2 regions of the Intestinimonas sp. RTP31139st1_F5_RTP31139_211217 genome follow, and region 2 is predicted to be linked to the other one. Evidence: a T-box and tRNA genes for the amino acid it is inferred to sense, from the RefSeq annotation. Region 2 holds a T-box; the other holds one or more tRNA genes.
What was found. The T-box of region 2 lies ahead of ileS (isoleucine--tRNA ligase). A T-box ahead of a tRNA ligase gene usually reads a tRNA of that ligase, here a tRNA-Ile.

Region 1 (3,613 bases), on a different contig from region 2:
CTCTTGACAAATTTCTTTGAAGCTATGGAAAGCTTCAATAAGATGATTTAAGGAACGGAAGTTCTTTAGATACCATTTTATTGAGAGTTTGATCCTGGCTCAGGATGAACGCTGGCGGCGTGCTTAACACATGCAAGTCGAACGGAGCACCCCTGACGGAGTTTTCGGACAACGAAAGGGAATGCTTAGTGGCGGACGGGTGAGTAACGCGTGAGTAACCTGCCTTGGAGTGGGGAATAACAGCCGGAAACGGCTGCTAATACCGCATGATGTATCTGGATCGCATGGTTCTGGATACCAAAGATTTATCGCTCTGAGATGGACTCGCGTCTGATTAGCTAGTTGGTGAGGTAATGGCTCACCAAGGCGACGATCAGTAGCCGGACTGAGAGGTTGGCCGGCCACATTGGGACTGAGACACGGCCCAGACTCCTACGGGAGGCAGCAGTGGGGAATATTGGGCAATGGGCGAAAGCCTGACCCAGCAACGCCGCGTGAAGGAAGAAGGCCCTCGGGTTGTAAACTTCTTTTGTCAGGGACGAAGCAAGTGACGGTACCTGACGAATAAGCCACGGCTAACTACGTGCCAGCAGCCGCGGTAATACGTAGGTGGCAAGCGTTATCCGGATTTACTGGGTGTAAAGGGCGTGTAGGCGGGAGTGCAAGTCAGATGTGAAAACTATGGGCTCAACCCATAGCCTGCATTTGAAACTGTACTTCTTGAGTGATGGAGAGGCAGGCGGAATTCCCTGTGTAGCGGTGAAATGCGTAGATATAGGGAGGAACACCAGTGGCGAAGGCGGCCTGCTGGACATTAACTGACGCTGAGGCGCGAAAGCGTGGGGAGCAAACAGGATTAGATACCCTGGTAGTCCACGCCGTAAACGATGGATACTAGGTGTGGGGGGTCTGACCCCCTCCGTGCCGCAGTTAACACAATAAGTATCCCACCTGGGGAGTACGATCGCAAGGTTGAAACTCAAAGGAATTGACGGGGGCCCGCACAAGCGGTGGAGTATGTGGTTTAATTCGAAGCAACGCGAAGAACCTTACCAGGACTTGACATCCTACTAACGAAGCAGAGATGCATAAGGTGCCCTTCGGGGAAAGTAGAGACAGGTGGTGCATGGTTGTCGTCAGCTCGTGTCGTGAGATGTTGGGTTAAGTCCCGCAACGAGCGCAACCCTTATTGTTAGTTGCTACGCAAGAGCACTCTAGCGAGACTGCCGTTGACAAAACGGAGGAAGGTGGGGACGACGTCAAATCATCATGCCCCTTATGTCCTGGGCCACACACGTACTACAATGGCGGTCAACAGAGGGAAGCAAAGCCGCGAGGTGGAGCAAATCCCTAAAAGCCGTCCCAGTTCGGATTGCAGGCTGAAACTCGCCTGTATGAAGTCGGAATCGCTAGTAATCGCGGATCAGCATGCCGCGGTGAATACGTTCCCGGGCCTTGTACACACCGCCCGTCACACCATGAGAGTCGGGAACACCCGAAGTCCGTAGCCTAACAGCAATGGGGGCGCGGCCGAAGGTGGGTTCGATAATTGGGGTGAAGTCGTAACAAGGTAGCCGTATCGGAAGGTGCGGCTGGATCACCTCCTTTCTAAGGAGAACTCGATGGGGAGAAGTACTCATCGAAATGTCCTAAGGTCAGGCTTTTCTGGGGAGTGGATCGCTTCACGTTGTTTAATTTAGAGGGCGCACGCCATATGGGCCCATAGCTCAGCTGGCTAGAGCGCACGACTGATAATCGTGAGGTCGGTGGTTCGAGTCCACTTGGGCCCACCACTTTCTTTCTTTGGAGAAAGAAGGAAGGCAAAGGAAGCTTTAGCAGAGCTTGGCACACCGGACGCGGGGGTATAGCTCAGTTGGTAGAGCACCTGCTTTGCAAGCAGGGGGTCACCGGTTCGAGTCCGATTACCTCCACCATTTAGAACAGATTTCAGTGCTCGATGGAGATTGAGGACTGAAATCTGTCCTGAAAGGGACAGAGGTCTGCACCTTGAAAACTGAACAATGTGAAAGAAAGTATTGAGAGCAAGCAACAGAGGGCAATTAATAGCAAATGTTGTGGAACTTTAAGATAGAATGGCGAAAGCTGTTCTAGTGAAGGGTAAAAACAATAAGCCAATTAAGAACTCTTTGAGGCCTGCATAATTCATGATCATAACGTAGAACCAGGAGATGGTTCTGCGAAAGGTCAAGCTAGAAAGAGCGCAAGGGGAATGCCTTGGCATCAGGAGCCGACGAAGGACGTGACAAGCTGCGATAAGCTACGGGGAGCGGCACATACGCATTGATCCGTAGATTTCCGAATGGGGCAACCCGGCAGAGCAATACTCTGTCAGCGTGCGTTGAATCAAATAGGCGTACGTGGGGAACCGCCTGAACTGAAACATCTAAGTAGGGCGAGGAAGAGAAATCAACCGAGATTCCGCAAGTAGTGGCGAGCGAACGCGGAAGAGGCCAAACCAGAGGATTTATTCTCTGGGGTTGTGGACTCACATAACGGTGCAATAGTTTAGCCGAATGGTATGGGAAGGCCAGCCACAGCGGGTGAGAGCCCCGTAGGCGAAAAGCGAATTGCATCAGTGAGGATCCAGAGTACCGCCGGACACGTGAAACCCGGTGGGAAACAGGGGGGACCACCCTCCAAGCCTAAATACTACCTGATGACCGATAGAGGAGCAGTACCGTGAGGGAAAGGTGAAAAGGACCCCGGGAGGGGAGTGAAATAGAACCTGAAACCTTGTGCTTACAAGCACTCAAAGCCCGTTAATGGGTGATGAGGTACCTTTTGTAGAATGGTCCGGCGAGTTATTGTAACAAGCAAGCTTAAGGTATTCAGTACCGGAGGCGCAGGGAAACCGAGGGTTAATAGCCCGTATAAAGTTTGTTGCAATAGACCCGAAACCGGGTGACCTATCCATGAGCAGGTTGAAGTGGGGGTAAAACCCCATGGAGGACCGAACGCACGTTCGTTGCAATGACCGGCGATGACTTGTGGATAGCGGTGAAATTCCAATCGAACCCGGAGATAGCTGGTTCTCCCCGAAATAGCTTTAGGGCTAGCGTTAGTTTAGATTACCGGAGGTAAAGCACTGAATGGGCTAGGGGCCGATAAGGTTACTGAACCCTATCAAACTCTGAATGCCGGCTAATTGATGACTAGCAGTCAGACTACGTGAGATAAGTTTCGTGGTCAAAAGGGAAACAGCCCAGACCCACAGCTAAGGTCCCAAATGTATGCTAAGTGGAAAACGATGTGGAGTTGCGAAAACAACCAGGATGTTGGCTTAGAAGCAGCCACTCATTAAAAGAGTGCGTAATAGCTCACTGGTCGAGTGACTCTGCGCGGAAAATATAACGGGGCTAAGCATGCAACCGAAGCTTGGGCTTGTCGCAAGACAGGGGTAGGGGAGCGTCGAATATGGGGTGAAGTCGCAGCGGGAGCAGCGGTGGACTGTATTCGAGTGAGAATGCCGGAATGAGTAGCGAGAATTATGTGGGAATCATAATGGCCGAAAATCTAAGGTTTCTTGGGGAAGGTTCGTCCGCCCAAGGTAAGCCGGGAGCTAAGGCGAGGCCGCAAGGCGTAGTCGATGCAC
Region 2 (3,613 bases):
ACCGTCCCGAGTGAGCCCTTACGACACGAAAGGATGTACATCATATGGGATTCATTGACGAGATCAAGCGGCTGGCCCGCCCCTATGAGGATGAGGAAGACGAGGAGGAGTTCGACGACTTCGAGCCCCCCGTCTCCCGTGTGGAGCGCAAGGAGAAGGCCCGGGATGCCCGGGAGTCCACCGGCACGCTCTATTCCGCGGACCCTGAGCCCCGCCGCAGCAACAAGGTGGTCAACATCCACACCACCACCCAGCTTCAGGTGGTGCTGGTAAAGCCCGACCGCTTTGAGAACGCGGCGGAGATCGCCGACCACCTGCGGGAGAAGCGCACGGTGGTGCTCAATCTGGAGCAGACCAACAAGGACATTGCCCGCCGTCTGCTGGACTTTCTCTCCGGCGTGGCCTATGCCAACGAGGGGAAGATCAAAAAGGTTGCCATTTCCACCTATATCATCACGCCCTATAATGTGGATATCCTGGGCGACCTGATCGACGAGCTGGAGAACAACGGATTGTATTTCTAAGAAGCGCGGAGGCCGCGAGCAGGGCAAATAAGACCGAGCGGAGGCAAAAACAGGTGCGCGGAGCGCACGGCATTTTTGCGAAGCGGCAGGCTTATTTGCCCGAATGCGAGCGAGCCGCAGCGTGACAGGAGAGAAGCGCGGAGCGCACGGGAACAGGCACACAGAGGGCCGCCCAAAGGGGCCCCGTAAAGCCGCAAGGCTTTGTGGGGAGAGGAGGAAGAACGGAGCGCAGCGGATGCCGGACGCAAGACCGGCGGGGCAGAGCGGAGTTTCTTCCGACAACGAAGCGCGGAGGCGCAAAGAGCGGTTTGCGCTCCGCCACACTTGTCCGATCACCTTTTACAGATAGAGAAATGAGGGATTACCATGCTGACGCCTCAGGAGGTCTCTGAGCACGCCTTTGCAAAAGCCGGTTTCGGCGGCTACAATATGGCCATGGTGGACGAGTTCTTGGATCAGTTGACCGAGGACTATACCACCCTGTATAAGGAAAATGCGGCGCTTAAGAGCAAGATGAAGGTGCTGGTGGACAAGGTGGAGGAATACCGCTCCACCGAGGACGCCATGCGTAAGACACTGCTCACCGCCCAGAAGATGGCGGACGACATGGTGAAGGAGGCCGAGGAAAAGCGGGCCTCCCTGGTGTCTCACGCGGAGGAGGAGGCCCGGAAACGGGTGAGCGGCCTCCGCCAGGAGGTGGAGGCGGAGCAGCTCCGCCTCACCGCCGCCCAGAACGCCACCGCGGCCTATGTGGCCAAGCTCAAGGAGCTCTACCAGCATGAGCTGGACTATATGAACAGCCTCTCTCAGCTCACGCCGTCCGCGCCCAAGGCGCCCGATCCGGTGGTGACCGCGGTGCAGGACATCGAGGCCTCGGTGCAGCGCATCGTGGAGGAAGAACAGGAGGACCTGGAGGACACCAAGGAGTTGCCCACGGAGGAGCTGGACGCCGAGATCTCAGAGGAGAAGCCAGGCGGTCTGTACGGTGAACTGACCGCCACCTTCCTGGACCGGGATGGCGAGACCGAGCGGAAGATGAAGGTAAACCCGGAGCGCCGGGCGGCCGACCGGGCGGAGGGCGCGCCTTCCGCGGAGGAGCCCACCAAGCGCCTGAACATCGATTTGGAGCATCTTCAGTTCGGGAAAGATTACGAAATCAAGTAAACCCCCTTGACAAAGAGGGCGGAAGCGGATAAAATGCACTGGCAATAGGAAAAACGCGTGGAAAAGGACGAGTAGCGCCCCTGTAACCGTACAGAGAGCCGCCGTTTGGGTGAGAGGCGGACGGAGAAGGGGTGGGAAGATCACCTTGGAGCGTTCCGCTGAAGGAGGAGTAGGCGGCTACGGTTGGCCCCGTTACCGGCCATGCGAGGGGCCGCGGCATGTCCGCGGCAAGAAGAGTGGTACCGCAGAGGCTTTCAACGCCTTTGTCTCTTTTTGGAGAGACAAAGGCGTTTTTTCGTGCGCGTCCCCATACCGAGAAGCAGAACAGAAGAGAAAAGGAGAACGCAAGACATGGACTATAATAAGACCGTCAACCTGCCCCAGACCGATTTCCCCATGCGGGCGGGGCTCCCCAGGCGCGAGCCAGAGATGCTCCAGGCGATGTATGACAAGGACCTCTACCACAAGATGGTCGCCCGCAACGACGGGAAACCCCTCTTCGTCCTCCACGACGGGCCTCCCTACGCCAACGGAAACATCCACATCGGTACCGCGCTGAACAAGATCCTCAAGGATATCATCGTCAAAGAGAAAAACATGACGGGCTACTGCTCCCCCTATGTCCCCGGCTGGGACACCCACGGCCTGCCCATCGAATCCGCCATCCTGAAAAACAAAAAGGTGAAGCGGGATGCGCTCACCACCTCCGAGTTTCGGGAGAAGTGCAAGGAGTACGCCCTCGATTTTGTGGACAAGCAGCGGGAGCAGTTCAAGCGCCTGGGCGTGCTGGGAGAGTGGGACGATCCCTACCTCACGCTGAAGCCCTATTTTGAAGCCAAGCAGGTGAAGGTGTTTGGCGAGATGGCCAAAAAGGGCTTTATCTATAAGGGGATGAAGCCGGTGTACTGGTGCCCCCATGACCAGACCGCCCTGGCCGAGGCCGAGATCGAGTATGCCGACGACCCCTGCACCACCATCTTCGTGAAGTTCCCTGTCCGCGACGACAAGGGAATGCTGGCCCAATACTGCGACCTCTCCAAGCTCTTCTTCGTCATCTGGACCACCACGCCCTGGACCATCCCGGGCAATATGGCCATCTGCCTCAACGCCGAGCTGGACTATGTGCTGCTGGAGGTTCCCTCCGGAGAAGTCTATGTCCTGGCCCAGGCCCTGGCCGAGGGCGTATGCAAGGCTGCGGGCATCGATTTCGGCGCCTGCAAGGTGCTGGCCACCCTCAAGGGCGCCGCGTTCGAGCTCATGACCGCCGCTCACCCGCTTTTCGACCGGGACTCCGTGATCCTCAACGGTGAGCACGTCACCCTGGACGCCGGCACCGGCTGCGTGCACACCGCCCCCGGCTTCGGCGCGGAGGACTTCCAGATCTGCCAGCAGTACGACAAGGCGGGCCTCACCCACATCGGCGTGCCCGTGCCGGTGAACGCCAAGGGCGTTATGACCGACGAGCGGTACAACGGACAGTTCTACGCCGTGGGCAACGACATGGTGGTGGAGGATCTGGGCGCCTGCGGGGCGCTGCTTGCCAGCGAGAAGATTACCCACTCCTACCCCCACTGCTGGCGCTGCAAGCACCCCATCATCTACCGCGCCACAGAGCAGTGGTTCTGCTCCGTGGACGCCATCAAGGACGCGGCGGTGAAGGCCTGCGACGCCATCCAGTGGAAGCCCGACTGGGGCAAAGACCGCATGACCTCCATGATCACCGAGCGCAACGACTGGTGCATCAGCCGCCAGCGGGTCTGGGGCGTGCCCATCCCCATCTTCTACTGCGATGCCTGCGGCGCGGATATCGTCACCCCTGAGACCATCGACCACGTCTCCGAGCTGTTCCGGGCGCACGGGTCCAACGTCTGGTTCGACCGGGAGGCCGAAGAGCTGCTCCCCGACGGATTCAAATGTCCCAAGTG

Region 1: it encodes a tRNA-Ile, which carries the amino acid that the T-box ahead of ileS (isoleucine--tRNA ligase) is inferred to sense. The anticodon was not compared.

What each region holds. Positions count from the first base shown of each region.
Region 1 is NZ_JBCOAQ010000071.1:125-3,737, forward strand. Features, by position in the region: rRNA gene ABUA09_RS17795 (16S ribosomal RNA) at 77-1,608, shown strand; tRNA gene ABUA09_RS17800 (tRNA-Ile) at 1,717-1,793, shown strand; tRNA gene ABUA09_RS17805 (tRNA-Ala) at 1,859-1,934, shown strand; rRNA gene ABUA09_RS17810 (23S ribosomal RNA) at 2,204-3,613, shown strand, end outside.
Region 2 is NZ_JBCOAQ010000026.1:17,367-20,979, forward strand. Features, by position in the region: gene ABUA09_RS13650 (YggS family pyridoxal phosphate-dependent enzyme) at 1-14, shown strand, start outside; gene ABUA09_RS13655 (cell division protein SepF) at 45-524, shown strand; gene ABUA09_RS13660 (DivIVA domain-containing protein) at 891-1,688, shown strand; T-box leader at 1,738-1,962, shown strand; gene ileS (isoleucine--tRNA ligase) at 2,040-3,613, shown strand, end outside.